DNA from 4 places in the Rhizobium sp. BIGb0125 genome. Region 2 is predicted to be linked to each of the others. Evidence: riboswitches for the same ligand, from Rfam matches in the RefSeq annotation. Region 2 holds a riboswitch; each other region holds the start of a gene.
What was found. Region 2 has a riboswitch for cobalamin ahead of M2418_RS06840 (CbtB-domain containing protein). Riboswitches for the same ligand answer to the same signal wherever they lie in the genome.

Region 1 (7,641 bases), 570 kb from region 2:
GGTGGGTTGCCGTGTATGGCTGCAACACGACTCTCGTCGTCTCTATGCTTGTCACAGAGATCCAGCGGAGCGCGTCGGCGCGACACCATTCCCGTACCTAGATTACCTGACCGACATCGATGCGGTTGCCATCCGGGTCTTCAAAAACAAAGGCGCGCAGGCCGTAATCCTTGTCCTGCAGACCCTTGATGATGCGCAGGCCATGTTGTTTGCACAGCCTATGCAGGGCATCGACGTCACTCACCATCATGTGAGCAACGTTGAAGGGGGCTGCCTTGTGTGACGGCTGCAGGGTCAGATGCAGCTCGGCATTGCCCTGCTTCAGGATCATGAAACCGACGGGATTGCCGTTTTCAAAGACCTTGGTGAAGCCGAGAACACCGACATAGAAGTCATGGGCCTTTTGAATGTCCTTGACGGGAAGCATGGCGGCAATCCGGCCAATACGGATGCCTTGATCGGCGATGGAATTCATCGCAGAACCTCGAACCTGGGAGAAACGGGGCAGGGTAAACGTACGGTGCCGAAACGCTGCTGTTCTCCTTATTTGAATTTGCAGGACGGTGCCTGCGGCAATAGGATCATTATGTGAAGGTGTCGGGCGAGGCAAATAAAATGTCCGCTCAATCCTGTTGATGAGTAATCCCGGGAGGATGCGTGCGCAGTTCCATCGAAATCTACAACATCCGCACCCGTCAGATGCGTGTGGTCTGGCAGACCGAGGCGCTGTTTGAAGCGCCCAACTGGTCGCCGGATGGCCAATACCTTCTGCTTAATGCCGATGGGCTGATCTATCGCCTGTCGCTTTCGGGTGATCCGACACCGGTCAAGGTGGACACAGGTTTTGCGACCCTGTGCAACAACGACCATGGCATTTCGCCCGACGGTTCGCTTTATGCCATTTCCGACAAGGTGGAGTTTGGCAAGAGCGCAATCTACCTGCTGCCGTCTTCCGGCGGCACGCCAAAGCTGATGACGCACAATTTGCCATCCTATTGGCATGGCTGGTCACCGGATGGAAAATCACTTGCCTACTGCGGCATTCGCGATCAGGTTTTTGATATATATTCCATGGACATAGAGAACGAAGTTGAATCACGTCTTACGCATGGTGAGGGCCGTAATGACGGGCCGGATTACTCCGCCGATGGCCAGTGGATCTATTTCAATTCCAGCCGCACCGGGCTGATGCAGATATGGCGTGTGAAGACTGATGGCTCATCCGTCGAGCGCGTAACCGACAGTAATTTTGGAGACTGGTTTCCACATCCGTCGCCATCAGGCGACAAGGTGGTGTTCGTGTCCTACGACGCCGATGTCTTTGACCATCCCCGTGACCTCGATGTGCGGGTGCGGTTGATGGATACCGATGGCGGCAATGTCGAGACGCTGTTTGAGCTGTTTGGCGGGCAGGGCACCATGAACTCGCCCAACTGGTCGCCTGATGGCGATGAGTTCGCCTATGTCAGGTATTTCCCGGCGACCTGACGCCACATGCACGCGGCTTGCATTTGCGCGATCTAGCGGACATAAGCACTGCCGTCAGGTGCCTGCACGACGTGCGGGAGAATCGGGAATCCGGTGCAAGACCGGAGCGTGCCCAACGCTGTAAGGCGGACATCTGCTGCACCAATCGCCACTGGATGTTCCGGGAAGGCGGCAGCGGAAGGACGATGCCAAGCCAGAAGACCGGCCCGACATCATAGACCAGCCCGTATGGACGGCGGGAATGGTTGTTTGCCGGATGGGTTCTGCGGGATCTGCCGGCGATAGGCATTGTTGGGGATTAACGATGCAGGATGATCCGTTTTCTGAAGCCCGCCACGCGGCCGGCGCTTTTTCCTGTGATGACAAGGCAGCCGTTTACCGGGCCATTGAGACGCGCCGTGATGTGCGCAATGAGTTTGAAAGCCATCCATTGCCGGATGATCTGGTGCAGCGGCTGCTGGCCGCCGCTCACGCCGCACCTTCGGTCGGTTTCATGCAGCCGTGGAACTTCACACTGATCAGGGATCAGACGGTGCGTGATGCCGCCTGGCAGGCTTTCGCCCGTGCCAATGAGGAGGCGGCGCTGCTGTTCGAAGATGACAGGCAGAGCCTTTATCGTAGCCTCAAGCTCGAGGGCATTCGCACCGCCCCCCTCAGCATCTGCGTGACCTGCGATCCGACCCGTGGTGGTACCGTCGTTCTGGGACGCACCCACAACCCGCGCATGGATGTCTATTCCACGGTCTGCGCCATCCAGAACCTGTGGCTTGCTGCCCGTGCCGAAGGGGTGGGTGTCGGTTGGGTCAGTATCTTCCATGATGCAGACATACGCCGCATTCTCGGCATTCCCGACCATATCGAAATCGTTGCTTGGTTATGTCTGGGTTACGTGACCGAACTCTACCGCGAGCCGGAACTGGCGGTTAAGGGCTGGGCCAAAAGGCTGCCGCTGGAAGATCTGGTGTTCCAGGATCAGTGGGGCCGTCGCTAAATCTATTGGCGCGTGTGAGGAAAGGCGTCGTGCATCACTGCTGCTGCGGTTGTGCACCTTGCAGAGCCGGATTGTGCAGATCGATCCGGCTGGTTTCCTCGGGCAGAAATTGTGGTCCGACGACCCGGACTTTGCTATCTTTGGGGTCATAGTCGCGCTCGGCTGGTGCTTCGGCAACCGGTTGTTCTGCCTGCTTCTTTTCGCCATTCGGCGTCTTGATATCGGTAACGCCGGAATAGGGTTCTGCGGGTTTGGACTGGTTGGCCTCTTCCTGCTTTTTCATCTGGTCGAAGTAGGACGCCATGTTGCAGCCGCAGGACGGCGAGCGGGTGTCTGCTGACGTGTTGCGATAGGCAAAGGCGGTCGGCAGGTCCTTGTATGGTTTGCCGGTCTCGGCAGAAACCATGTCCGCACTCTCCTGACCTTGCAGGGAGTGGTAATAAAGCTCGGTCTCAGAACCGGGGCACATTTGCTCACAGGTCGCGGCCTGACGGCGAAAATCAAGCGGTGAGGCATTGGACGAAATCGGGAAGAACGCGCCGTCGCAGGTGCGTACGCACAGGGTTCTAAGGCCGCCCTGCATTGGCGGTGTGAACACCGGCTGGCGGTTCGGGTCCACCTCGATCATGCCGGGTGGGGCAAATTCCTGGGTCTGATCATTCGGGCTAGCGGCCGCAGACTGCGGGCGCTCGTCAAAGCAGCCATTGGCATCAAGTGCTGCCATGACACGGTCGCGGTCAACGCCGCGATTACGTTGCTGCGCTATCATCTGGTCGCGGCTGACAAGCAGGTCGTCACGCTCCGCCTCGGCGTCATAAAGCGCATCTTCAATCTGGTCGCACAGCTGGGCATTTTCACCACCGTAAACGACAATGCTGCCGCTCGAGCAGCCATAGGCCCTCAGATCATTGCGGATTTTGCGGATGATGATGTTCTGGCGGGTCAAGGCGCTGGCAAAATGGCGCACTTCGGCAGTGTTGCCAATAATCTGTGCCGGTGCGCGCAATTCCTGACGCAGGTCATCACACACCGAGGCGGCAAAGGACACGGCAGGAAAGCTACCGATCAATACCGGCAAAAACAGCATTGTAAAATTGCGCAGTTTCAAAGCTGTCACCTGTATGTTCCGCTTCCGATGTGGTTGCGTTTTCGGCTTCGCGTCTGCGGACATCCAAACAAAAAGGATGGAAAAAGATATGCCGCAAGCGCCTCATTCATCAGATTGTTATCATATAAATGAGGCAGTTGCGGCAATCGGCAATTCAAAACTGCGTTAACGCAGCTTTAGGGCACCATTACGGATGCGAGGCTTCCACGACAGCCAGGGCTGCCATGTTGACCACGCCGCGCGATGTCACGGTTGGCGACAGAATATGTGCGGGCAGGGCGGTGCCGAGCAGGATCGGGCCAACATGCAGCGCATCCGTCATCGTGCGGACCAGACCGAGCGAAATATTCGCCGCGTCAAGGTTCGGGAACACCAGCAGGTTTGCTTCGCCAGACAGCGTGCTGTCAGGCATGGCGCGCTTGCGCAGGCTTTCCGTCAGGGCAGAACCTCCCTGCATTTCGCCGTCGACTTCGAGATCTGGTGCAGTGTCACGCACGATCTGCAAGGCGTCACGCATCTTGCGGGCGCTTTCCGAATCACGCGAACCGAAGTTCGAGTGGCTGATCAGCGCGGCCTTTGGCGTAATGCCGAAGCGGCGGATTTCCTGAGCGGCCAGAATGGTGCTTTCCGCAACTTCTTCTGCGGTTGGATTGTAGGTCACAAACGTATCGGTGAAGAAGGTTGCGCCACGCTGCGAGATGATCAGGCTGAGGCCCGAGAATGCACGTACGTCTTTTTTCTTGCCAATGATCTGGTTGACGTCACGCAGGTGACGGTCAAAACGGCCTTCTAGACCGCAGATCAGCGCGTCTGCTTCACCACGCTTGACCGACAGCGCACCGATGACGGTGGTGTTGGTACGAACGATGGTGCGGGCAGCTTCCGGGTTGATACCCATGCGGCCAACCAGCGCGAAGTAATCATCGACATATTCGCGGTAACGTGGATCGTCTTCCGGATTGACCACGGCAAAGTCCGCATGTGGACGAATGCGCAGACCGAAACGCTTGAGGCGGGATTCGATGATCTGTGGACGACCAATCAGGATCGGTACGCCGGTGCCTTCTTCCAGCAGAACCTGGGCTGCACGCAGCACACGCTCGTCTTCACCTTCCGAGAAGATGATGCGCTTCTTCTCAGCCGATTTCGCAGCGGCAAAGATTGGCTTCATCACAAAGCCGGAGCGCCAGACGAAACGGTTCAACTGGTCGAGATAGGCGTCGAAATCGGTGATCGGACGCGATGCAACGCCGCTGGCTGCCGCCGCACGGGCAACGGCCGGTGCAATGCGCAGGATAAGGCGCGGGTCGAATGGCGATGGAATGAGGTAGGTCGGTCCAAACAGCGGCGTGTCACCGGAATAGGCTTTCGCAGCCACTTCTGAGATTTCTTCACGCGCCAGTTCGGCAATTGCCTTGACGGCCGCCATCTTCATTTCTTCGTTGATGGTGGTCGCACCACAATCCAGCGCGCCGCGGAAGATGTATGGGAAGCAGAGAACGTTGTTCACCTGGTTCGGGAAGTCGGAACGGCCGGTGCAGATCATCGCATCAGGACGGGCTGCACGCGCAACTTCCGGCATGATTTCCGGGTTCGGGTTGGCAAGTGCCAGAATAAGCGGCTTTTCAGCCATCTGTACCAGAAGCTCAGGCTTCAGGACGCCAGCCGCCGACAGGCCGAGGAAGACATCTGCGCCATCGATGGATTCGGCCAGAACGCGCTTGTCGCTCTTCTGGGCGTAGATTTCTTTCCACTCGTCCATCAGGGTATTGCGGCCGTCATAAACGAGGCCTTCAATGTCGTGAACCCAGATGTTTTCCTTCTTGGCGCCCAGCGATACCAGCAGGTTAAGGCAGGCAAGGGCTGCCGCACCGGCGCCTGACGTGACGATCTTGACATTGCCAAGCGACTTGCCGGCCAGTTCCAGGCCGTTCATCACGGCGGCAGCCACGATGATGGCGGTGCCATGCTGGTCGTCGTGGAATACTGGAATGTTCATCTTCTCGCGCAGCTGGCGCTCGACTTCGAAACATTCAGGCGCCTTGATGTCTTCAAGGTTGATGCCGCCAAAGGTCGGCTCCAGCGCCGAGATGGTCGAGACCATGTCGTTGATGCCGGGCGCGTCGATTTCGATGTCGAAAACGTCGATGCCAGCGAATTTCTTGAACAGGACGGCCTTGCCTTCCATCACTGGCTTGGAGGCCAGCGGACCGATATTGCCAAGGCCAAGTACAGCCGTTCCGTTGGAAATAACCGCTACCAGATTGGCGCGCGCCGTATATTCGGCGGCTGTTTCTGGGTTTTCGTGAATGGCAAGGCAAGGTGCTGCAACACCCGGCGAATAGGCCAGTGCCAGGTCGCGCTGGTTGCCGAGCGGCTTGGTCGGTTGAATTTCGAGTTTGCCGGGGCGCGGATAGCGGTGGAAAAAGAGCGCCTGTTCGTCCAGGTCAGCACTTGCTGGTTTGGGTTGAGTTTTGTTTTTATCCTGCGAATTCATTCCTGCACCGCTTTTTTCAAATGTTTTCGTTGGGCTTCTGAATACATCAATCAGCCCCATGGTACAGCCGTTATTTGATTGATTCGTGTCAAAATGAGTGTGGGTGAAGAGGGTTTTGCGGCAGAAAATAGTCCTTTGTCATGATGCTGAAACACGACTCTGGTTCTGGAGTATGTAGTTTGATTGCCAAGACAGGGGGATGAATTCCGTGGCCCGGCAAATGGAAACCAGACATTTCAGAACCTTATTTATCTCGGACGTGCACCTTGGCTCCAAGGCCGCCAAAACCGACTACCTCCTAGATTTCTTGCGTCATCATGATGCTGACACGATTATTCTGGTGGGAGACATCATTGACGGCTGGCGTTTGCGCCGCAACTGGTACTGGCCGCAAGGCTGCAATGATGTTGTACAGAAACTGCTGCGCAAGGCGCGCAAGGGTGCCCGGATCATCTATATTCCCGGCAACCATGATGAGTTCCTCAGAGAGTTTCCCGGTTCGCACTTCGGCGGTATCGAAGTCGCCGAACGCATGGTGCATGAAGCGGCAGACGGCAAGAAATACCTGATCATCCACGGCGATGAGTTTGACGTGGTCGTGCGTAATGCCCGGCTGCTCGCTTACCTCGGTGACTGGGCCTATGATGCGGCGATTGCCATCAATGTGATACTGGCAGCCGTTCGTCGCCGTATCGGCCTGCCATACTGGTCGTTCTCGGCCTGGGCAAAGCTGCAGGTCAAACATGCCGTCAACTTCATTGGCGAGTTCCAGCGCGTTGTGGTGGACGAAGCCAAGCGTAACGATGTGGATGGCGTTATCTGTGGTCATATCCACCACGCCGTGATCAGCGAGATGGACGGTATCCGTTACATCAACACCGGAGACTGGGTGGAAAGCTGTACGGCAATTGCCGAAAATGAAGATGGCAGCTTTGAACTGATCACCTGGATGCAGGCAGAAGAAAACCCTGAAAACATCGAGCAGGAAGAGCAGATCGCTCTGCCGCCGTTCCCGATGCGCGCTGCCTGACGTGACAGAGTGACAAGCGCCTCTCTGCGGCGTGCATTTCATCTCAGGCTGTCATCCGAAAAATAGCGGTTGCCTCCAGTGTTTGGCGGCAACCCAGCTACTTTTTCGGCGTTACTTTGCGTCCACGTGCCACTTTTTCCGGGACGCTTTTTCCATATTCATTCCACCAGGCCGTCAACGCTTCCATTGTCGGACCGAGGCCTCTGGCTTTCGCAGTTATCTCGTACTCCACGCGAGGCGGGACCTCGGCATAGACCGTGCGGGAAACCAAACCGTCCAACTCAAGCTCCCGCAATTGGGCGGTCAACATATGCTGGGTGATGCCAGGAATGGCTTTGCGCAGCTCGTTGAACCGATAAATGCGCTGGTTGAGAAGCCACATGATTTCGAGTTTCCATTTCCCCGAAAGCAACGCGAATGCACGCCGCATTTCTTCGTGCATATTTGCGCCGTCCGGCCCATTAGTCTGGTTTTCCATACTTACCACGCGAAATTCATCCTACTTGCGAAGATTCATCTAATACCAC
Region 2 (7,641 bases):
GCAGCAAGATCGACGCCTGTGATTTTTATCACGGCCATATCGACCTGATCCGCGCGCCGGAAGGTGGCGAAACCATTCGCACGATCCAGAATGAACGCACGGTGCGTGTCATTCATCGCCCGGCGGTGCAAGGTGCATGGGTGACAACCGTCGAGGATATTACCGAACGCGTTAAATCTGAAAACCGCATTGCCCATCTTGCTCGCCATGACGTTCTGACCGGCCTGCCAAACCGCCGCCAATTTGTTGAAACGCTGGATGCCGCTATTCGAGACGCAGACACACTGACTTCAAAGGTCGCCGTTATCGCAGTCGATCTCGATAATTTCAAAGAGGTCAATGACACGCTTGGCCATGCCGCAGGTGACAGCGTTCTGGTGACATTGGCAAAGCGTCTGCGTGAACGACTGCTAACTGGTGAAACGGTTGGCCGCCTGGGTGGCGACGAATTTGTTGCCATAAAAAGCTTTACCGATCAGACGGAGCTGGACGAATTCATCCGCCGCATGAACCGCTTGCTGACCACCAAAATCGAACTCTCTCACACCGAGATTGTGCCGGGTGCCAGCCTTGGCGTGGCGATTTATCCGCAGGATGCCACTGACCGGGAAAAGTTGCTCAGCAATGCCGATATGGCTATGTACCGTTCCAAGGCCAGCATCGAACAGAAGATCAGCTTCTATGAAGCCGCGATGGACGAAGCGGCCAGGGAACGGCGGGCCATGGGCCGCGATATCTGGACTGCCCTTGAACAGAAGCAGTTCTACTTGACCTATCAGGTGCAGCGTTCGGTAAAGACCGATGAGGTCACCGGCTACGAAGTGCTACTGCGCTGGCTGCATCCGGAAAGAGGTCTCGTTTCACCAGTCGATTTCATTCCGATTGCAGAAGAATGTGGTGCGATCTCGGCGATTGGCGAATGGGTGCTGCATCAGGCCTGCCGTGAGGCCGCAGATTGGGACATCCCGCATAAGATTGCGGTCAATCTGTCCCCATTGCAATTGAACAATGTCATACTGGTCGAGAAGGTCCGGGAAATCCTGCTGGACACCGGCCTGCCTGCCGCGCGTCTTGAGCTTGAAGTCACCGAAAGCGCCATCATTGGCGACAAGGCGCGTGCACTGCATATCCTGCGTCAGATCAAGGCGATGGGCGTAACGATTGCGATTGATGACTTCGGCACCGGTTATTCGTCGCTTGAAACACTGCGGTCCTTCCCGTTCGACAAGATCAAGCTCGACAAGAGCTTCGTACATGAGCTGGAAAGCCGACAGTCCAAGGCTTTCGTCCGGGCAATTGTTGCACTCGGCAAAAGCCTCGATGTGGCGGTGCTGGCTGAAGGTGTCGAGACACGCGAGCAATTGCAGGTGCTGTTGTCGGAAGGATGCGACGAGGTTCAAGGCTTCCTGTTTGGTCGCCCGGCAACGCGCGAACAGCTGTCAGCTTCCACACCTCTGCTTTTTGGTATCGGCAAAGCTGTCTGAGTTGATACAAAAAATTACTGCCCGTCTCGTGAAAAACGGGCAGGTTAAAAATTCGACGGTTTCAGTGACGTGTAGACGGATGAACAACAGGCAAGGAGCAATCCTTGCCTTTGCTGTTATGACGCCTTGGCCAATCCCTTGATGGCGGATTTTGGCTGGTAAATGGTGTTTTTGCCGTAACCGCGATCTTCGGGTCCAAGTTTGGAGGCATCCGAGCCCGGCTCACGCTGCCATTTGCGGCGGTTAAGCTTGAAGCGCTTGACGAGATGTTCAAGTTCACCAGCACCTTCGGCCAATGCTTCAGAAATGGCGCTCATGCTGCTGACCATTGCGGCATTCTGCTGGGTCATCTGATCGAGCGAGCCGATTGCCGAATTGATCTCTGACAGCTTCGTGGATTGTTCAGAAGAGCCAATCGCGATGGCCTCGACATTGCTTTCGATGCTCTGCACAAAGCCTTGAATGTTCTTGAGTGCATCACCCGTCTTGCCAACCAGTCTGACGCCTTCATTGACCTCATTGGTCGAGTTCTTGATCAGGCCGGAGATTTCCTTGGCGGCGGAGGCTGAACGCTGGGCAAGCTCACGCACCTCCTGCGCGACGACCGCAAAACCTTTGCCCGCTTCACCGGCGCGGGCAGCCTCAACACCGGCGTTGAGGGCAAGCAAATTGGTCTGGAAGGCGATTTCATCGATGACGCCGATGATCTTGGAAATCTCGCGTGATGCGGTTTCAATGCGCGCCATGGCATCAACCGTTGCATCAACAACCTGCACGGAATCGACAGCTGCAATGCGGGCGTCCTGAACCAGCTTACGGGCCTCGGCCGTGCGACCGGTGGATTCGCGAACCGTCTCGGTAATCTGTTCAAGTGCTGCGGAAGTTTCCTCGAGAGCCGCCGCCTGTTGCTCCGAGCGGGTGGCAATGCCACTGGCACTGGCGCGCATCTCGCCGCTTTTACTGGACAGCATGGCCGTTTCGGTCAGCACCTGCTCAAGGGTTTCCTGGAACTTCGCCAGCGATTGGTTGAAGTCGTGGCGCAGGTGGTCGAACTCAGGAACGAAGGGGTCGTCGATTGTCAGACGAATATTGCATTCCGCCAGACGTTCAAGACCAGCGCCCACTTCCTGAAGTGCCCGTACGCGACCAGAGACATCGGTGGCAAATTTCACAACCTTGATGACCTTGCCTTCATCATTGAGGATTGGGTTGTAGGTCGCCTGAATGAAGATGGCACTGCCATCCTTGGTAATGCGCTTGAACTCGTCGGCATAAAATTCACCAGCCGCCAGACGTGGCCAGAACCCGGCATATTCATTGGAGGCAACATAGTCGGCCTCACAGAACATCTTGTGGTGGCGTCCCTTGATCTCTTCGAGGCTGTAACCCAGCGCCGAGCAGAAGTTTTCATTGGCGGTCAGGATCGTGCCATCCGGCTTGAACTCGATGACGGCCTGTGCGCGCGACAGCGCGGAAATCTTGCCCTTGCTTTCCACGCTCTCCTGCTTGGCGGCAGTAATGTCGGTGGCGATCTTCACCACCTTGACTACCTTGCCGCCGCGGATAATCGGGTTATAGCTGGCCTGGATCCAGATTTCTTCACCGCTCTTCGTCAGGCGGCGGAACTGGCGTTGCTCATACTGGCCGGAAGCGAGGCCCTTCCAGAACGTCGTGTAGTCTGCTGCGGCAGCGTCTTCTGCGCGCATGAACATTCTGTGATGACGGCCTTTGATCTCATCTAGCCGGTAACCGAGCGTCGCGCAGAAATTTTCGTTGGCGTCGAGCACCATGCCGTCGGGTGTAAAAGATATGATGGCCTGCGATCGGCTGAATGCAGACAGGATAGCCGCGGCTTCCGTGCTGAAAATGCGATCAAACCCCATAACTCCACCTGTCAAACTTGGTTAATGTCTATAACTATTCACTGGCAAATTTTAGTTAAAACTTTGATTAGATTTCCGCATTTTCAGCTCTAACGGTACAATCACCTTGTCACGCAGCGACACTGATTGCCCGATTGAAACGTCGCCCATTGACTCAAACCGTGCCGCGCCGGATAACAAAGATGGATGGTTCCTTGCCGGGTTTTCCGGCTGGATGAAAAGGGAACACGATAGGGAATTGTCCTCATTCGTGGCTGCCCCCGCAACTGTGAACGGAGAGCCTGAAAACAAAGAGCCACTGGTCTGGCGCATCGATATGAAATCATAGTGATTTTGCACTGTCGATGCGAAAAAACAGACAGACCGGGAAGGTGTTTTCAGGTTACGACCCGTGAGCCAGGAGACCTGCCATCGCGAGAGTGTCCATGCCGGCGGGGTGTCCGGAATTTGCGCGGTTTTGCGGAAATGCTTCGGCGGTTTCCTCTTTCTTCGTGTGCTTCCCCGTGGTGACGGATGTCGATTGCGGATCCGCGTGTCCATTGCATACGCTGCCGGTTCCGTTTTTGAGACTGCGTATGCATTGAGCGAGAGGGTTCACCATGTCTGTCCAAAACAACGCCGCCACGCAGGCGGTATCTGTCAAATCTGCCAGCGCAGTCCAGTCGCTTCTGGCCGTGTTCTGCGGCCTGTTCATCATCGGTTTTGTCGGCTTTTCGCATATCGAGGCCGTGCATAATGCCGCGCATGATACGCGCCATGCCAACGCCTTTCCCTGCCACTGAGGGAGAGCGACATGTCGTCTTTTCGTAATATCGTTTTTACATCCGTTCTGGTGGGGCTGATCTGCGGACTTGCCGTCAGTATCATGCAATATGTCGGCACCACACCGTTGATCCTGCATGCCGAGACATTCGAATCGGCTGGCGGTGAGGCCGGGCATAATCATGACGCAGCACCGGCAACCGGTGAAGCGGCTGCGCCTGCTGGCCACGCTCATGACGAAGAAGCCTGGGGACCGGCGGATGGTTTTGAGCGGAATGCCTACACGGCTGCTGCCAATATTCTGACGGCAATCGGTTATGCACTGGTTCTGACCGGCCTCATCTCACTGCGGGGCAGCAATATTGGCTGGCGTGAAGGTCTGTTCTGGGGGCTTGGCGGCTTTGCGGCCGTGGCTCTGGCGCCGATGGTCGGTCTGCCGCCTGAATTGCCGGGAAGCCCGGCTGGTGAACTGGCCGCGCGTCAGGCCTGGTGGATTGGCACTGCGGTAGCAACAGCAGGTGGTTTAGCGCTTTTGGCTTTCCGTCGTGAGCCATGGGCTGCGGTTCTCGCCATCGTGCTGATTGCTGCGCCGCATGTCATTGGTGCGCCGTTGCCGCCAGAAGGCGAACATGCTTTGGCACCACTGCCACTGGAGCGCCGTTTCATCATCCTTGCCACACTCACTAGCTTTGTCTTCTGGGTGTTGCTGGGTGCTTTGAGCGGCACGTTCCTCAAGCGCTTTGAAGCGGCCAAGTGAACAACGGTTCTGCCGAATGGAGCGTGGCGCTTGATGCGCTGCGCTTTTCTGTTCCCGGGCATGGCGCGCCTTGCGCCGTGCACCGCCTTGCTTTCAAGGCACTGCTTGGTGCATCACCGGATAGCGAGGCCTGCCTTGCCTGTTTTACCGAGCATCAGGCTGCGTTTGAAGCTGCCGCCCTCGACAAGATCAAGCGACAAAACCTACCAATCGACAAAAGCCTTCATCTGAACAGTCGGGATATTCGTCGCGCATTGGGTAACGATATCGCGTCGGGTCCACAGCGTGTTTGCCGGGTTCTCGACCGCGATGTTGCCAGCTGAGTTATCTCAGCGGTGCTCGGCTGCAAACGCCTTGATTTCTGATTCTGCTTCCTGTCCCCACAGGTCAAGCGCCTTGAGGATCTCGGTGGTAAAACTGACCGGCGCGGTTCCCGCTGCCGTGATAACGCCTTGGTCGCGCACCGCCTGTGGCTGGTCGCGATAATAATCTGCACCCGAATAGGCTGGATAGGCGCGGTGTGAGGCAAGTGAGTTGCCGGTATGGGCAACGTCATTCAAAATGCCGGTGCCGGCCAGCATGCTGGCGGCCGCGCAAATGCCGGCGACCACACGTCCCTCCCGCCGGAACCGCTGCACCATCTCGGTAAAGTCCGGCGCGCCGCCACGCTCCCAACTCAGTCCGCCTGGAACAATCAGTGCATCGATCGAGGCCGGATCAAGTGCACCATAGGCCACATCGGGCATGACTTTCAGGCCACCCATTGACGTTACGGGCGAACCATCCGGTGACGCAATGATGATCTCGGCACCCAGATAGCTGCGCGCCACCGCACTGAACAGGGCGCTTTCCCAATCGGCGAACTCGGGCGTCAATGCAATTGCAATACGGGTCATTGTCTTTGTCCTTGCTGACAGCAATCCAACGTTACGCAATAGCCTGCATGTAGCGCATGCCGGTGACCGGACGCGGTGTGAAGTCCATGTTTTCGTAGAAACGATGTGCAGCAACATTACCGGTGGCGGCACTGACAGAAAGGTAGTCGCAGCCGCAACGCTTTGCGACATCGCGTGCACGCGATACCAGATGCTGGCCAGTACCGTGACCGCGGTGACCGTCGCGGACGTAGAGGTGGTGCAGTTCCATGCCGCGCCGCGCTTCCTGCGCTCTGTAGAGCGGAACGAGAATGGCGTAGCCGATCAACTCATCACCAGCTTCGGCAACAAGTGCGGTAATCCATGGGATAGGGCTGAACAGGTCGAGTTCCAGCTTTTCCGGCGTCATCACCGATGCGTCGCCATGATGTTTGGCAAGCAGAGCAATCATTTCGTTGAGCTGTGGCAGGTCAGCCTTGCGTGCGCCACGAATGGTTACAACGGCGGGGCGTGGAAGGGTAATGGCACTGTCTTCGGTCATTTTTCGGTCCTTCGGGTTTTTTGAGGTGCCATCAGGACGTTTGAAAAACAACAAAGCCGCCTGACGGCGGCTTGTTGACATTATGATCTGTCGAGCCGCCCTTTACAGGTAGGCCCAAAAATACGTGCAGGAGATTGGTGCGCGATTGTTGATCATGGGCGACTAGATGCTCCTGAATCACAAGATTGTCAATCGGGATTTTTGCAGATGTTTCGTTTCAGTAAGGCCGACTGAAATTAATGCTCACTTTCGCACAGCTTATGGTCCGAAAGCGCCCGAATGACATAGCAATCTTCTATGGAATGTCCGTCGCAATGCGAGACGATCCGCTCCAGTTCCTGCTCCAGTTTTTTCAGCTTGGCAATTTTCTCGCGCACGGCGACCAGATGATCAGCTGCGATCCTGTCAGCACCCTCACAGGGCTGTTGCCGATGGTGGCTGAGGCGGATCAACTCACGGATGGCATCAATGTTGAGACCGAGATCGCGTGCATGACGAATAAAGGCCAGCCGTTCCAGATCGGCCTTTTCATACCGGCGCTGATTGCCTTCGGATCGCTCTGCCGCCTCAATCAGCCCCATCTGTTCATAATAACGGATGGTCGGAACCTTGACGCCCGTTCGCTTGGAAAGATCACCGATGGAAAGCATGTCCCGCTCCTGAAACCTATAGCTCTAGAAGACTTAAGGTTTTTCGCGGTATATTTCAATGTCAAAGGGAAAGCAGGTCAAAACGCTCTCTGCCTTCGTTTGATGCCTGGCGGTTAGGGTCAAGTGATCGCTTGATCGCAGCTTCGATCATGTCCTCAACCGCTTTACGTTGGTCCGGAGGCATGGCCGCGAGTTCGTCTTCCGTAATGCCAATCTGTTCGAGCACCATGGCGCGGATCATATCCGCTGGGGTCATTTGCGACCACTCCTGCAGTTCTGCGAGAAGATTGTCGCTCGCCGATGTATCCACGGCTTTGCCCGACAGAGTGGTGCGCGCCGCCTTTGTGCTCTCCATATCGAGCAGGGCTAGGGAAAGTGTGGATGTACCCGTGTCCCTTCCGGCGCTTTCGCTGCCATTAAGACCGGTTTTGTCATTCGACGAAGGCTGTTCTGTCACAAGACCGCGAGGCGTAAAGCTGGCTTCTGTTCCCAGTTCACGTATTCTGGACCGTACTAGATGCTGGCTACCCAGATTTGAAATGGTCGTCATCGTGATTCTCCCCGTCGCATCTCGATGACGTTTGTCTATCGCCCGAAACATTCGCGAGGGTTGCGCAATCGCGCCTAGGTTGTGGCGATCAACTCTTCCATTAATGACGCACAAATAGTATACCCCCCTATATTATATC
Region 3 (7,641 bases), on a different contig from region 2:
CCTGATTGCCGACATAGGTCAACATCAGCGGCAAGGTGTTGGGCAGCAGGTGGCGGGTTATCATTCTGGCCGGTGACACACCAAGGCTTTGTGCCGCCAGAATGAAGGGCTGGCCCAGCACCCGTTTGCTGAGCGAATGGGCCAGCAGCGAATGCGGACCAATGCCTGCCAGCCCCAAGGCCACGCCGGCACTGAGCGGTGACAGGCCAAACAGCGCGGCGGCCGTCAGCGCCACGATGAGCGTGGGTACCATGATGAAAAATTCGCAGGCGCGCAGCAGGATGCTTTCACGCCAACCGCCCAGAATGGCGGCGGTGGTGCCAAGAATGCTGCCGATAACAAAACCGATGGAGGCGACGGCAAAGATGACGCAGCCGGTTCTCCAGCCACCGGCCAGAATGCGCGAAAACAGATCCCGCCCCAGATGGTCGGTGCCGAGAATATGCTGGCTGCTGACACCGGCATGGCGGGCCAGAATATTGACGGCATCCGGATCATGCGGTTGCCAGAGGCCACCGGTGACGAAAAACAAAGCGATCAGCGCCAGCAACAGATAACGGATCATAGGCGGGCTCGCGGATCGAGATATTCCATGGCAAGGCGCGCGGTCGCATTCATCAGCAGCATCCACAGCGCAATGACCACGACATAGGCCTGCAACACCATCTGGTCACGTGCCGCAATGCTCTGCACGAGAAACTGGCTGATGCCCGGCAGGCCGAACAGGATTTCCATGGTTGCGGTTGAGCCGATGACCCAACCGGCCTCGGAGCGAGCGGCCGACAGCAGCGCGTAAAGCGCGCTGCGGTGGCCGTGGCGCCACAGCGCCTGACGGGGTGACAGACCCTTGGCCAAAGCGGTGACGTAAAATGGCAGGGCTGCGGTTTGCCTGAGATCATGGCGGTAAACCCGCGCCAGTACGGCTACCGAATGCAGCGCAATCAACACAATGGGCAGGACGATCGAGGCCGTGTCATTGGCAAAGGGTCTGATCCACTTCAACTGCACGCCCAGCACCCATAACAGCACCAGCCCGGCCCAGAAGGCCGGAACGGCCTGCACGAACACAGACAGGCTGCGGCTGAACCTGTCGACGATACCGCCGGGTTTGAGCGCAGCAAAAAAGCCAAGCGGCACGGCCAGCAGCATGGCGAGAAAAAGCCCTGACAGGCCCATGAACAGCGAGACCGGCAGGCGCGCGGCAAACTCTGCAAACACCGCCTCACCCGTGCGGAAGGAGCGGCCCCAGTCGCCCACAACGAACCCTTGCAGCCAGTGCAGGTAGCGCAGCGGAATTGGCTGATCCAGCCCCCATTCCGCCCGCAAGGCCGCGAATGTTGCATCCGTTGCCGGCAGGTTCCAGACATGCACGGCAATGGCCACGGGGTCAGACGGCATTGTCGAAATAATGGCGAAGGCGGCGAAGGAAATCGCCGCCAGCCCAATGGCTGATCTGATGCAGGGCCAGATCAGGTTCATGACTATTTCGCTTCGCCAATATCGGCGCGCAGGACGTGGTAGTCCGAACCCCAGGGCTGATAGTTTTCCAGCCGCTTGGACACACCGACATACCAGACCGGCGAGACAAGGAACGAGGCCGGAACGTCCTCAAACAGCTTGTCCTGCGCATCCAGCGCAATGCTGACGCGGGCATCCGGTTCACCTTCCGACGCAAAGCGGTCGAGAATGGCGTCAAATTCCGGCGATGCATATTTGGCGTAGTTGAGCGACGCGCCGGTACGTAGCATCGAGTTGAGGAAGAAGGCCGGGTCACCGCTTGGTGCAGTGTGTTGTGCCCAGAGCGCAATATCGAAATCGCCTGCCGAAGCAACCTGCTGGATGCTTTCAACCACCTGCGTATCAAGCTCCACGCCGACCCGTGCCAGCTGCGCCTTGACGACCGGCAGCATGGTTACGAGGTCAGGACGCTGCGGATAGGTAATGGCCAGCAGGCGCAGCGGCTTGCCGTCCTTTTCGCGGGTGCCGTTGGAACCCTTGGTCCAGCCCGCCTCCTCCAGCAGCGCCGCTGCCTTATCCAGATCTGTGACGCGGGCATTTTTTCCAGCAAAGGGAAAATAGGCGGCGTAAGCACCGGTTGCCGGTTCACCGCCATTGATCGCAGCTGCCAGTTCGGTGCGGTCAAAGGCCAGATCAAGCGCCTGGCGCAGTTTGACATCTGCCAGCAACGGACGGGTGGTGTTGAGGAAGGCCAGATACTGATAACCGACCGGGAAAGACTTGATGGTAAGGTCCGGGTTGGTTTTCAGGCGGCTGACGACTTCCGACGGCAGGCCGAAGGCCAGATCAAGCTCGCCGGATTCCAGCGCCAATGTCATGCTTTGCGCGTCACCAAACTTGCGGAACTCAACCGGAGAACGACTGTCTGCACCGGCAAAATGGGCGTTGGGTGCAAGTGTGATCGAGGCATCTGTCTTGAAGGCGGCAATGCTGTAAGGGCCGGTAAACAGCGCTTCACCATTGGCCGCCGGTGTGTAGGCCACCAGTGGCCATTCGGCAAACAGCGCCTGAATGTAAGGCACCGGCTTTTCCGTCGTGACCTTGAGTGTCAGGTCATCCACCGCGGCAAAACTCAGCTTGCCACCGGTCGCAAGCGCCGCCTTGTTGTTGGCGAAGGTATTGTCAAATCCGGCGGCCAGCGCCTTGGCGGTGACGGGCGAACCGTCTGAAAAGGCGCGGCCCGGCTGCAGGGTGATTGTCCAGGTCAGATCGTCATTGCGCTCTGCCTTGTCAGCCAGTTCCGGCACCAGCTTGCCATCACGGTCAACGGTAAACAGGTTTTCGCCAACGCCGTGGCTGGTCAGTGCCCAGCCATTGGAACCCTTGGCCGGATCGGTGCCCGAGGTGATGTAGGTTGCGCCAACGCGCAGCGGCTCTGCGGCAAAACCGGCAGCCGCCGTGGACATGACGGCGGTGGCAAGCCAGGTCGCACCAAGGCGCGACAGGAATTTGGATGACATTTTATCTCCTCGGATCAGTTTTGGGGAATACGCAGCCGCTGCTTGCGGCCTGTTGGATGGTAGGCGTGGGTCTCGACCACATGGTTGCCGAGTTCAGGGCTGCCGAGCAGATGGCCTGCAATGATGTCATCGACCGCCTGTTCGGTAACGCCGCCGTAATAGGTGCCATCGGGAAACACCTGCAGCACCGGCGCCAGATTGCACGGCCCAAGGCAGGTGGATTTGGCTGTCATGGTGCCAGCACCGGTGACGCGCAGTTTCAAACGTTCCTGCTGGTTGCGAAGGTGGTTCCAGATCGTATCGGCGCCTGCGCTGTTGCAGGCACCGCCGGAACAGACGAGAACGCGGTATTTTTGCGCGGGCACCAGCGAGCCTTCCTGTACGACCGCCTTGGCGGGCGTGGTTTCCAGCGCCTGCGCCTGCCCCAAAAGCTCGCTCATCAGCGGCAGCATTTGGCTGGCAGAGGCGATATCGCCGGTGATGGAAATTTCGGGCCAGGGCTGGGTGGCTGACGCACGCCAGCGCTTCAGCGACTTGACCAGCCAGTTGCGGAAACTCGGCTCGACCGGCAGAACCAGCGGCAGAATGGTGATATGGTCAAGCTGCTGTTCCAGCAGGGAAAACAGCCCGTCGCGCAGCGAGGGCGTGCCCTGCTCCGTAAAGGCAAATTGCACGATGTCTCCGGAGTGTGACAGCGCAATATGTTCAGCCAGGTTTTCGGCAAGACGTTGCATTTCCAGATGTGGAGATGCGGCAAAGGCAGACTTTGCAATGAGAAGAATGGCGCGCCGTGACGGGCGCATGGGTGGGGTTTTCTTAAGTTCTACGTCTTCATTCACTGCCAAAATCTCGAATACAGGAGGCAGCAAAAATGAAGGCATGTCTGGCAGGAAGGCCGCGCACACACTCATTCCTGTGGCACACCCCGACCACGGAATCGTATCTCGTCAGGCAGGTCTCCTGGCTTGCGGGTCAATGCCGTTGTCCGTCTTCCCGGCATTTCTGCCAGTGACATGTTGGACAAACGGCTAACCGCTTACAGTTGCGGGACAGCTTCGGTTTTGCACCGAATTCCCTCTTAGCTTCCACCCAGAGGTGGAAGAACCATGACCCAGACAAGCTACACGTTCAGATATCACTGTCAATGTTACCAAGCCGCGCTTTGGTACGGGCAGCGGATGGACCGACAGACAACATAAGTTACGTTATTACATAACATGACTATCTATTATGGCAAGAGCATTGGGTGGCGAATGCACGGCAAGCCCCTGCCCCTGGCAACCGTGTGACAAGGGCAAGGTTGGGTGACTGGTGTTAGGCTTGTTTCTATTCCGGCTGGATCAGCGGCACATGCGGTGCGGCCGTCAGTGGCAGGTGGCCGGTCAGGCGCGGATCGGCCTGCGTTTCCACCTGAAAAGCGTACGGCCGGAAACCGGAGCGCAGGTAAAAGCCGAGTGCCGAGGGATGGTCCAGCGTGCAGGTGTGCAGGTGCAGGCGTTTGATGTCTCTCTGCCAGGCACGTTTCAGCGTCGCATTCATCAGCGCGCGGCCAAGACCCTTGCCGGTTACTTCCTCGGTCAGGCCCAGAAACACCAGCTCACACTCATTCGGTTGACGAAAATCAAGTTCCATCAGGCCGATGTCCTGCTGACCATCGCGCAGCACATAGACCTCGACGTCGTCATGGCCGATGATCGAGGCCAGTTTTTCATCGCTGATGATGAGGCGCGAGAACCACAGCCATTCTGCACCAATCTTTCGGTACAGCGTGCGGTAGGCCTCCAGATTTGGCTTTTCCATTCGTTCAAGGCGGATGTCACCGGCAAAGGACGGTTCCGCCGCGTGCGGGTTTTCGGTCATTTCCAGACAGGTGACGACACTGGCAACATGTCCCGGCTGGACGTGCGAATAACCTGATGGCGTGAAGGTCTTTGTGGTGCTCATGATCATGCTCGATATATGCGGAAGGCAGGAATTGGGGTGTTTGGGCTTGCGTTTAGCAAACCACCACGCGGGTAAAATGCAGCACTTCATCGCCGATATTTTCATAGGAATAAGGCTGGGCGCTGTCGAAAATGGTGAAGTCCCCGGCTTTGACCACCACCGAACCATCCTGTTTGTTGATGCGCAGGCGACCCGCCGACACGGATATCATTTCATACCAGCCAACCGGGTCCGGCTCTGCCTGATAGGTATCGCCCACATCGATCGACCAGGACCACAATTCGGCAAGGCTGCGGGCTGGCGCCGTGCCCAACAGCACGGCAAAACTTTTGCGTGTTGCGCCGCGCCAGGCAATTTCCTCGACCTTGGTGGTGCTGGCGGCCGGATTTGCCACCATGGCCGCAAAGCCGACACCCAGCGCACGCGACAGCGAGGCCAGTTTGCTGAGGCTGATATTGGTATCGCCGCTTTCGAGATTGCTGATCATGCGACGGCTGAGGCCGGAGGCCTGGGCCAGTGCTTCCTGACTCATGCCCGCGTCGGCACGGTACCGGCGAAGATTGGCAGCCACATGCGCGAGAACATCGGATGGGTCATCTTGACTGTGCATTATATTGCTCATATTGCGTATTATTATGCACACACTTTCGAAATACAAGCTGGTTTTTTCCCGCCAGGAGCTGGCGTTGATCGCCATTACCGTGGTCTGGGGCGCGACATTCCTGATCATACACACTGCCATGAGCCATACCGGGCCGCTGTTTTTTGTCGGCCTGCGGTTTCTCGGAGCTGCTGCCATTTGTCTGGTCATTTTCCGCAAACGCATGCGGCACCTGACCCTGACCGAACTGCGTGGCGGCGCGGTTATCGGCACATCGATATTCATCGTGTTTTCCCTGCAGACCTTCGGGTTGCAGACGGTCAACAGCAGCACATCGGCCTTTTTGACGGCGCTTTACGTGCCGCTGGTGCCGCTGCTGCAATGGCTGGTGTTGAAACGGCCGCCGAAAACCACCACGCTTGTTGGTGTGGCGCTGGCCTTTGCCGGGTTGGTGATGATTGCCGGGCCGGATGCGCTGCATGTCGGGCTTGGGGCCGGCGAAATTGCCACCTTGCTGAGTGCCTTTGCCATTGCCGTCGAGATACTGCTGATGAGCCGGTTTGCGACGGTGGTGGATAGCGGCCGTATTTCCGTGGTGCAGTGTTTTGTGGCAAGCGCCCTTTCCTTCCTTGCCATGCCGCTGTTTGGCGAAGGCATTCCCGACTTTTCATGGGTATGGCTGACGGCAGCCCTCGGCTTGGCGGTGGCCAGCGCGCTGATCCAGTTCACCATGAACTGGGCGCAGAAAACCGTGTCGGCGTCTCGCGCCGCCATCATCTATGCCGGGGAACCGGTGTGGGGCGGCATTATTGGCCGCATGGCTGGCGACCGGCTGCCGCCGCTGGCGCTGCTGGGCGCGTTGTTTATCGTCGCTGGCGTTATCGTCAGCGAATTGAAAGCCGCTGAAAAACGACAGGATGACACGCCGCTGCCTGACGATGATGGCGTCAGGCCGACACCATAAGCGAGGTGGATAACGGCAGGCGCGGGAAAACCTCAGTTTTCCAGTGTGTTGAGAAAGTCCAATAACAGGCCCGATACCTCTTCGGGCCTTTCCTGTTGCAGCCAGTGACCGGCACCACCAAGCACATGGCTGCCGCGCAGACCCGGCACCAGAGACGGCATGGCGGCAATGATCTGGTCCATGCCGGGAATGCTGAGGCCGGTATCCCGTTCGCCGATCATGAAAAGCGCGGGCATGCTGACCAACTGGCCGATGTTTGCCTGTTGCAGTTCCCAGTTGCGGTCGAGATTGCGGTAATAATTGAGGCCACCGGTAAAGCCGCTTTTTTCAAACGCGTGAACCAGCTGGTCAAACTCTTCCTGCGGCAGCCAGGCCGGCAAAGTTTTCGGCTCTGGCAGGCTGGGCAGAAGTCCGGTTTTACGGTCCACCATACCAAAGGGGTTGGGTGTCGCATCCCCTGCCTTGCGTGGCCCCGCTTCACCGCTGGCGGCAAACAGAAGTTTGCGCAGGGTCAGCGCCACGTCACGGTTAAACTCGACCTCGGCGCCTTGCGGCTCCTGAAAATACAGGGTGTAAAACAGCGCCTGATCATTTTGCGGAAAAATCTGTGATGGCGGCACGGGCGGTTGGCCCATGAAGGGAACGCTGAGTGCCGCCACAGCGCGAAAACGGTCCGGCCGCATCAGTGCGGCCTGCCAGGCAATGGTTGCGCCCCAATCATGGCCGACAAGGACAGCCTGCTGTTCGCCCAGCGCATCCAGCAGCACCACCAGATCACCCGCTGCATGCACCACGCTATATTGGTCGTCACGCGCTGGCGCATCGGTTTTGCCATAACCGCGCAGATCCGGTGCCACGACGCGGTAACCGGCCTGCGCCAGTGCCGTAACCTGATGCCGCCAGGCACGTTTTGTCTCGGGAAAACCATGGCACAAAACGACCAGCGGACCTTCGCCCGCTTCAAGCACGCTGATGCTGATGGTGCGGGTGTTTATGGTTTTTTCGATCATCGGCTGCTCCTTGGCGGCTGGCCGCAAAAGCGGCTGGGCATGGGGTGCGGAAACGGTGGTAAGCAGCGCCATCGCCTTCAGCAGAAAGTGGCGGCGGTACATGCACATATCCTTTCATCGCGTAACAATAAATGTTACACGTTA
Region 4 (7,641 bases), on a different contig from region 2:
ACTTCAACCATTCGGCAGAAAAGCTTGATCTGGCGATGCAGAGCGTTGGTACAAATGCCCGCGCCATCGATGCTGGTGCTAATGAAATCCGCTCCTCGGCTGACGACCTTTCCCGCCGCACAGAGCAGCAGGCTGCTTCTGTTGAAGAGACAGCCGCCGCTCTGGAAGAAATCACCACGACGGTCAAAGATTCCGCCAAGCGCGCAGAAGAGGCACGCCACCTGGTTTCCCGTACCCGTCAGGAAGCAGAAAAGTCTGGTGAAGTGGTGCGTGAAGCCGTCACCGCAATGGAGCAGATCGAAAAATCCTCCAGCGAAATCGGTAACATCATCGGTGTTATCGATGACATTGCCTTCCAAACCAACCTGCTTGCTCTGAACGCGGGTGTCGAAGCGGCCCGCGCTGGTGAAGCTGGTAAGGGTTTTGCTGTCGTGGCGCAGGAAGTTCGTGAACTTGCCCAGCGTTCTGCAAATGCCGCAAAGGAAATCAAGTCGCTGATCACTGCCTCGACATCGCATGTCGAAACCGGGGTTCACCTTGTCGACCAGACAGGCAAGGCGCTGGACGCTATCGTTGCTCAGGTTCAGGAAATCAACCAGCATGTTCACGCGATTGCTGAGGCAACCCGCGAACAGTCGGTTGGTCTTCAGGAAATCAACACCGCCGTCAACACCATGGATCAGGGCACGCAACAGAACGCTGCCATGGTCGAAGAAACAACGGCGGCAAGCCATGGTCTTGCAACGGAAGCCACGTCCCTTAACTCGCTGCTCGGCCAGTTCAGACTGACAGGCACCGGCGGTATGGCTGGTTTCGCAAGGCCTGCTGCTCCTCGCGCCGCCGCTTCGGCTTCGCGACCTGCTGCACCGGCACCGGTGGCAGCATCGACAAAGTCCAGGCCGATTGCGTCTCCAGCACGTGCACTGGGCAATAGGTTGGCGAGCGCCTTCGGTGGCGGTTCATCTGCCGCTGCGACTACAGCCAAGGAAGCGGACTGGACAGAATTCTGAGCCTCCAAGATTTTTGAGAATGAAAAATGCCGCCGCCTCAATCTCTGGGGCGGCGGTTTTCTTTTGTTCGGTCTGTCGCAATAGCCTTGACCTTGTCTGCGCCTTGGCCATAAGTGGCATCCGACGGTTCTCCAAAGGGTTGTACCTGGAGGGGATTAATAGGGAACATGGTGCGTTTCTATCGAAGAAACAATGCCATGGCTGCCCCCGCAACTGTAAGCGGATTGCCGCTCATCCTTGTGGTGTAGCTCTTACACCATGCCACTGTGCCGCTGAGTGCACGGGAAGGCAGATGAACGGCGTGAATTCGTGAGCCAGGAGACCTGCCGTTATTTGTTAATCCAACGCACCGGGCGGGGTTGTCCGGAAAGGAATAGTCATGTTATTACATAACATATGCATTTGTTGCCTCCGTTCATTGCATTGTTGGGTTAACCGCGCGTCGTTTTTCTAAACGCTGCACAAACCGGGCAATTTAGGCCCGTAATCTCAACTGCATTTCAAATATTTCCAATCGGAAGGCTTCCATGCGTGCCATCATAAAAACTCTCAGTGCTGTAACCGTTTTAGTTGCCGGGTTCTCTGCTAGTGCCCATGCGGCGACCCAATATCCGTTGACGGTTACCAATTGCGGTCAGTCGATTACGTTCGAAAAGGCGCCAGCAAAGATCGTTTCGATCGGACAGGGCATGACCGAAATCCTGTTTTCCCTTGGCTTGGCAGACAAGATTGCCGGTACCGCCGTTTGGGTTGGGCCGGTTTTGAAAGAATATGAAGGCGTCAATGCGCAAATTCCGCGCCTTGCAGACAATGACCCCAGCTTTGAATCGGTTGTCGGCAAAGAGCCTGATCTGGTTGCTGCGGAGTTCGAATGGCACGTCGGCACGCAGGGTTCTGTGGGCAAACGCGAACAATTCGGTTCACTTGGCATCAATACCTATGTTTCTCCTGCAGACTGCGTGGCCAAGATCAATGCCGATGGTGGCGATGGCGTACGCAAAGAACTTTTCACGATGGATCTGATCTATCAGCAGATCAGCGAACTCTCCGATATTTTCGATATCAAAGAACGGGGCGAAAAACTGGTAGCCGATCTGAGGGCACGTGAGGCCGCAGCCGTCGCGTCGATCGGAAACGCATCGTCGGCCAATCTTCCTGTTGTTTTCTGGTTCTCCAGCAAGGAAGTGAAGGGCGACGCCTATATTGCCGGTAAAAACAGTGCTCCGGCCTATATTCTGAAAACGCTTGGTGCCAAAAATGTCGTAAGCACGGAAGAAGAGTGGCCGCTGGTCGGTTGGGAAACCATTGCCGAATCCAACCCTGCTGTCGTCGTTATCGCTACCATGGATCGTCGCCGTTATGCCGCCGATGATCCTGCGGTCAAGATCGACTTCCTGGAGAACGATCCGGTCACCAGCCACATGGATGCCGTTAAGAACAAACATTTCGTCATGATGGATGCACAGTCCATGAACCCGACCATTCGTACGATTGATGGCATTGAAATCCTGGCAAAGGGTATCCAGGCGCTCGGGATTTCCAAGTGACAGAAATGCCTGCACGTCGTTCAGCATGGTGGCTGCCTTTGGCAGTCACCGTCTTTTTTCTGACGCTTCTCGGCTTCATGATAAGTCTTGCCGTGTCGATCGGCGAAATTTCCATTCCGCTCGATACGACGGTCAAGGCGATCATGAAACGCGCCTTTGGAATGCCGTTTGAAATCAGCCGCATCCATGAAGGCGTAATCTGGGACTATCGTCTGAGCCGCGCCTTGGTTGCGGCAAGTGCAGGGGCTGCGCTGGCGCTCTGTGGCGTGATCCTGCAAGCATTGCTACGCAACCCTCTTGCTGAACCTTTCGTGCTGGGCATTTCCGCAGGTGCCTCGACCGGTGCCGTTTGTATTATGGTTCTGGGAATCGGTTACGGTGTTTTGACACTGTCTACGGGCGCATTTCTGGGCGCCGTCGTTGCGTTTCTTCTCGTGTCACTGCTTGCGGCCGGCGCTGGTGGCAGCAGCGACCGTATAATTCTTGCCGGCGTGGCCGGTTCGCAGCTCTTTAATGCGCTGACATCCTATATCGTCACCACATCTGCAAATGCAGAACAGGCACGTGGTGTGATGTTCTGGTTGCTCGGTAGCCTGTCCGGTGTGCGCTGGCCGGACGTTTATCTCGCTGCACCCGTTGCATTGTTGGGTTTTGTGTTTTGTGCGGCCCATGCCCGGGCATTGGATGCTTTCATGTTCGGTACAGATACCGCCGCCGGACTTGGTATTCCCGTTCGTCGTGTACGCATAACTCTGCTTGGCGTGACGGCATTGATGACGGCAACCGTCGTCAGCATCGTTGGCTGTATCGGATTTGTCGGGTTGGTCATTCCCCATGCCGCACGGTTCATTGCTGGCTCCGGACATCAGCGTCTTTTGCCTGTGTCTGCGATGATCGGTGCCATATTCATGGTGGCAGCCGATATCGTGTCACGTATCATCATCCCACAGCAAATCCTGCCAATCGGCGTGGTAACTGCATTGTTTGGCGCGCCCGCTTTTGCCTTTATTCTCTACCGTGCACGGAGGGCCGCATGAGTATTTCGCTGGAAAAAGTGCACTGGGCTTCAGGCGGCAGTCTTATTGTCAATGGCGTAACTCTCGACGCTGCACCCGGCACGACGCTTGGCCTGCTTGGGCCAAATGGTTCGGGAAAATCCAGTTTGCTGCGGCTCATCTGCCGTATCCGCAAAGTCCAGAGCGGCGTAATTACACTTGGCGGCGAGGACATAGCGACCCTTTCTCAGGCCCAGATTGCCAAAAGTACGGCCTTTGTTGAACAACAGGCAACGACGGAAATCCAGGTCAGTGTGCTCGATGTCGTCAAGCTTGGACGAACACCGCATCGCAGCCCGATTTCAATCTGGAAGTCGGAAGATGAGGCCGCCGTACAGGATGCGCTGACACATGTCGGCATGCTGGATAAAGCGTCTAGGTTTTGGCACACGCTGTCTGGTGGTGAAAAACAGCGGGTTCATATTGCCCGGGCATTGGCGCAAACGCCGTCACAGCTTCTGTTGGATGAACCAACCAACCACCTCGACATTCAGCACCAGCTGGACATTCTGGCGCTGGTGTCCCGGTTGCCGGTAACGTGTATCGTCGCCTTGCATGATCTCAATCTTGCAGCGATGTTCTGCGATAATCTCGCGGTCATGCATGCAGGGGAGATCGTGGCTTTCGGCCCGCCAGAAGAGGTTCTGACGGAAACGCTCATTCGTGACGTTTTTGGAGTTAGTGCGCGTATCGAGCGATCATCTTACCATGGCCGTTGCCATATCCAGTACAAGACGGCTTGACCATGAGCATCGACAACTTCCATCTCAAGGACGATATCAGGGATTACTGGTCGAAACGGTCGGAAACATTCGATCTGGTATTCGGCCATCGTATTCCACCCGGACCAGAATTTGACGCCTGGCAGCAGCCAGTGCGCGACGCTTTAGGTGAACATTCATTATCCGTGCTGGAACTGGCCTGTGGCACGGGCGAGGTGACACGGCTTATTCACGACATTGGTCATGACGTGACGGCCCTCGATTTCTCCGAGGCTATGTTGTCAGTTGCGCGGCGCAAACACGCGGGAAAACCGCGTCTGCGTTTTGTGCTTGCAGATGCCGAAAACACGATGGAGCCTGACGACATCTATGATGCCATCGTATGCCGTCATCTGGTCTGGACGTTGACGCAGCCTGAACAGGCGTTTCAGGAATGGCACCGTGTATTGAAGTCCGGTGGCCGTTTGCTGGTTTTTGACGGGGACTGGGCACAATTGACGCCGGTTGGCCGCATCGCGTCAAAGCTGATTGCGCTGCTTGGCCGGTTTTCCCTGCCCGATCCACATTACGACAGTGCCCAAAGCGCCAAACACAAACACATTATGGAGCAGCTGCCGTTCGGGGACGGGCTTCGTCCTGAACGCATCATTCCACTACTGAAAGGTGCCGGGTTTTCAGATATTCGCCTGCACTCGCATGACCCGATTGCGGTGGCGCAGCGTAAGCAGGCGAATTTGCGTGATCGTTTGAGAACACGGCTTTATCGCCGGTTTATTCTGACCGCGACAAAACCGTGATGTTTAACCGAAGCGGCCGGCGCGGAATGGATCGATGGAAATTGATGGTTCCCGTCCGGCAACGAGATCGCTGACCAGTTTGCCCGTTGCCGCCGACTGCGTCAGGCCAAGATGCCCGTGCCCGAAGGCATAGATGATGGCGGTGCTTACCTTGGAGGCGCCGATAACCGGCAGGCAATCTGGCATGGATGGGCGGAAACCCATCCACTGTTTGCCGCCTTCGGTTTTCAGACCGGGCAGAAACTTGGCAGCTTTTCCCAAAAGTGCTTCGGAGCGTCGGTAATTCGGCGGCAGTGACAGACCGCCCAGTTCGACGGCACCACCCACTCGAATACCGGTGGAGAGCGGCGTCACGACAAACGCGTGGTCATTGAAATAGAGCTGGCGGGTCAAGTTGAAAGACTGGTCGGGCAGGGTTGTGTTGTAACCACGTTCTGTCTCAAGCGGCAGGTTCTCGCCAAGGCTTGCACCAAGGTTCTTTGACCATGCGCCACCAGCGACGACCACCTTTGCCGCGTCCAGTGTTTTGCCGCCCGTCAAGGTCACGCGCGCCTCGTCGCCACGGGGCTCAAGACGTAGCGCTTCGCCCTCAATCAGCTTGCCGCCTCGTGCGATGACCAGTTCCGCAATCGCCTTGGTGAATTCGTATGGCTCGGAGACCTGCAGGCCGCCAGGTGTAAACATCGCGTGCTGGAATTGTGGTGCCAGACCCGGCTGCAATTCGTCGATCTCATCGCGCCCAACACGGTTGAAGACAAAACCGGCTTTTTCCTTTTCCGCCCAATCGGCAGCAGCGGCATTGAAGCTTGCTTCACTGTCGTAAAGATCAAGCGTTCCGGTGTTGGTAAAGAAACCGGAGAGTTCGGGCATCGCGCGGATCACGTCCATCTCCGCGGCAGACAGTTTCATCATCGCGATCTGGGTTTTTAGTCCGTGCCGGAAGGCGGATTCGGAGCTCGCGCGCCAGAAACGCCACAGCCAGGGAGCAACCTTCAGGGCATAGGATGGTGGAACGCTTAACGGGCCCAGCGGATCGAAAAGCCAACGCGGCGCCTTTTTCATAAGGCCCGGCGCAGGAATGGGAATGATCTCAGGGAATGCTAGAATGCCGGCATTTCCGGAGCTTGCGCCCCGTGCAATTTCTCCACGTTCCAAAAGGGTTACAGAACGACCTTGTGATTGCAGATAAAGTGCCGACATCACTCCGATAATGCCTGTGCCAATCACAAGCACATCGTGTTTTTCCTGATCGCTCATAAGACGCTCCCGCCGATTTTGTCACCCTTCCCAACCACGGAGGAAGTGCTTTTGGCAAGCACTAACATGATGTAATACATACTGTCGACATAAAATGTCTTCTATGATTGGATGACGCAAAGCCTTGAGTGTCAGGCGAAGAGATCGTCTTCTTCGCCCTTTTTACTGTTGCGTGCACGACGCGATGAGCTTTTCAAATCAACAATAGGTTTTGGATAAGTTTTACCCAGTACTACACCGGCTTTTTCCAGTACGGTGTCTGGTGCTTCAAACGGTTTGTGTATCCATTTGTTCGGCATGTCGGCCAGTTCAGGAACCCATTCACGGACGTAATCGCCCGCAGCATCGAACCGTTCGCCCTGGACAACGGGATTGAATACGCGAAAGTAAGGGGCAGCATCCATGCCACAACCGGCAACCCACTGCCAGCTGCCGGGATTACTAGCAATGTCGCCATCCACCAGCGTATCCCAGAACCACTCTTCACCATGTCGCCAATCGATGAGCAGGTTTTTGGTGAGCAGGGAGGCAACCAGCATACGGACGCGATTGTGCATCCATCCGGTTGCCCATAATTGCCGCATGCCCGCGTCGACGATTGGGAAGCCCGTCTGTCCTTTTGTCCAGGCGCTGAGCGCTTTTTTGTTCTCCTGCCATTCGATATGGGCGATGGCATCGCGCATATCGTAACGCGCAATATCCTTGCGGTGGTAGAGCTGGTGGTAATGGAAGTCTCTCCAGATCAGCTCAGAGAGAAATTTTTCGACGCCCGACGAGACGGAAGGATGTTGCTCGCCATAATGAAGAGCACTGTGCCAAAGCTGTCGGACGCTGACTTCGCCAAATCGCAAATAGGGTGAGAGCTTGGACGTTCCCAGCTTGCCGGGAACGTCGCGGCTTTCGGCATATGACTTCACGATGTCATCAAGAAAGTCGTGGAACTGCTCGTAACCGGCCTCTTCGCCAATCTGCCACGAGCCTTCCATCTTTTCAGCCCAATGCGGTGGGGATGGACGCTCATAGTTTTTAGGCTTGGTAGATGATGACTGCGCTTTGGTGTCGCGCAAACGCAGGGGGGTGGGCACACCCTTCTGACGCAGTGAACGGGCAAACGGTGTGAAGACCTGATAGGGGCCGCCACTGCCTGTTTCGAGTTGCCAGGGTTCAAGGAGAAGATTGCCATGAAATGAGGTTACCGTGAAACCCGACTGGCGAAGATCAGTCTTTATCTGCGCATCGCATTCCCGCTCAGC

Region 1: another riboswitch for cobalamin. It lies ahead of bluB (5,6-dimethylbenzimidazole synthase); the one in region 2 lies ahead of M2418_RS06840 (CbtB-domain containing protein).
Region 3: another riboswitch for cobalamin. It lies ahead of M2418_RS10710 ((2Fe-2S) ferredoxin domain-containing protein); the one in region 2 lies ahead of M2418_RS06840 (CbtB-domain containing protein).
Region 4: another riboswitch for cobalamin. It lies ahead of M2418_RS12630 (ABC transporter substrate-binding protein); the one in region 2 lies ahead of M2418_RS06840 (CbtB-domain containing protein).

Annotation. Positions count from the first base shown of each region.
Region 1 is NZ_JANUDV010000002.1:11,470-19,110, reverse strand. It holds gene M2418_RS04145 (glyoxalase superfamily protein) at 98-475, opposite strand; gene M2418_RS04140 (TolB family protein) at 658-1,488, shown strand; cobalamin riboswitch at 1,528-1,713, shown strand; gene bluB (5,6-dimethylbenzimidazole synthase) at 1,793-2,479, shown strand; gene M2418_RS04130 (DUF2865 domain-containing protein) at 2,514-3,596, opposite strand; gene M2418_RS04125 (NADP-dependent malic enzyme) at 3,775-6,084, opposite strand; gene M2418_RS04120 (UDP-2,3-diacylglucosamine diphosphatase) at 6,284-7,114, shown strand; gene M2418_RS04115 (helix-turn-helix domain-containing protein) at 7,212-7,592, opposite strand.
Region 2 is NZ_JANUDV010000002.1:583,046-590,686, reverse strand. It holds gene M2418_RS06850 (EAL domain-containing protein) at 1-1,484, shown strand, start outside; gene M2418_RS06845 (PAS domain-containing methyl-accepting chemotaxis protein) at 1,601-3,367, opposite strand; cobalamin riboswitch at 3,538-3,795, shown strand; gene M2418_RS06840 (CbtB-domain containing protein) at 3,967-4,149, shown strand; gene M2418_RS06835 (CbtA family protein) at 4,161-4,886, shown strand; gene M2418_RS06830 (hypothetical protein) at 4,883-5,209, shown strand; gene M2418_RS06825 (type 1 glutamine amidotransferase family protein) at 5,216-5,782, opposite strand; gene M2418_RS06820 (GNAT family N-acetyltransferase) at 5,814-6,302, opposite strand; gene M2418_RS06815 (helix-turn-helix domain-containing protein) at 6,539-6,952, opposite strand; gene M2418_RS06810 (hypothetical protein) at 7,014-7,502, opposite strand.
Region 3 is NZ_JANUDV010000003.1:497,714-505,354, forward strand. It holds gene M2418_RS10695 (ABC transporter permease) at 1-565, opposite strand, end outside; gene M2418_RS10700 (ABC transporter permease) at 562-1,479, opposite strand; gene M2418_RS10705 (ABC transporter substrate-binding protein) at 1,482-2,978, opposite strand; gene M2418_RS10710 ((2Fe-2S) ferredoxin domain-containing protein) at 2,993-3,781, opposite strand; cobalamin riboswitch at 3,911-4,102, opposite strand; gene M2418_RS10715 (GNAT family N-acetyltransferase) at 4,305-4,922, opposite strand; gene M2418_RS10720 (helix-turn-helix domain-containing protein) at 4,975-5,532, opposite strand; gene M2418_RS10725 (DMT family transporter) at 5,558-6,487, shown strand; gene M2418_RS10730 (alpha/beta fold hydrolase) at 6,520-7,497, opposite strand.
Region 4 is NZ_JANUDV010000004.1:194,697-202,337, forward strand. It holds gene M2418_RS12625 (methyl-accepting chemotaxis protein) at 1-1,010, shown strand, start outside; cobalamin riboswitch at 1,118-1,356, shown strand; gene M2418_RS12630 (ABC transporter substrate-binding protein) at 1,538-2,557, shown strand; gene M2418_RS12635 (iron ABC transporter permease) at 2,563-3,594, shown strand; gene M2418_RS12640 (ABC transporter ATP-binding protein) at 3,591-4,355, shown strand; gene M2418_RS12645 (class I SAM-dependent methyltransferase) at 4,358-5,131, shown strand; gene M2418_RS12650 (FAD-binding oxidoreductase) at 5,135-6,388, opposite strand; gene M2418_RS25750 (cryptochrome/photolyase family protein) at 6,520-7,134, opposite strand; gene M2418_RS25755 (hypothetical protein) at 7,039-7,248, shown strand; partial or broken gene M2418_RS25760 (deoxyribodipyrimidine photo-lyase) at 7,489-7,641, opposite strand, start outside.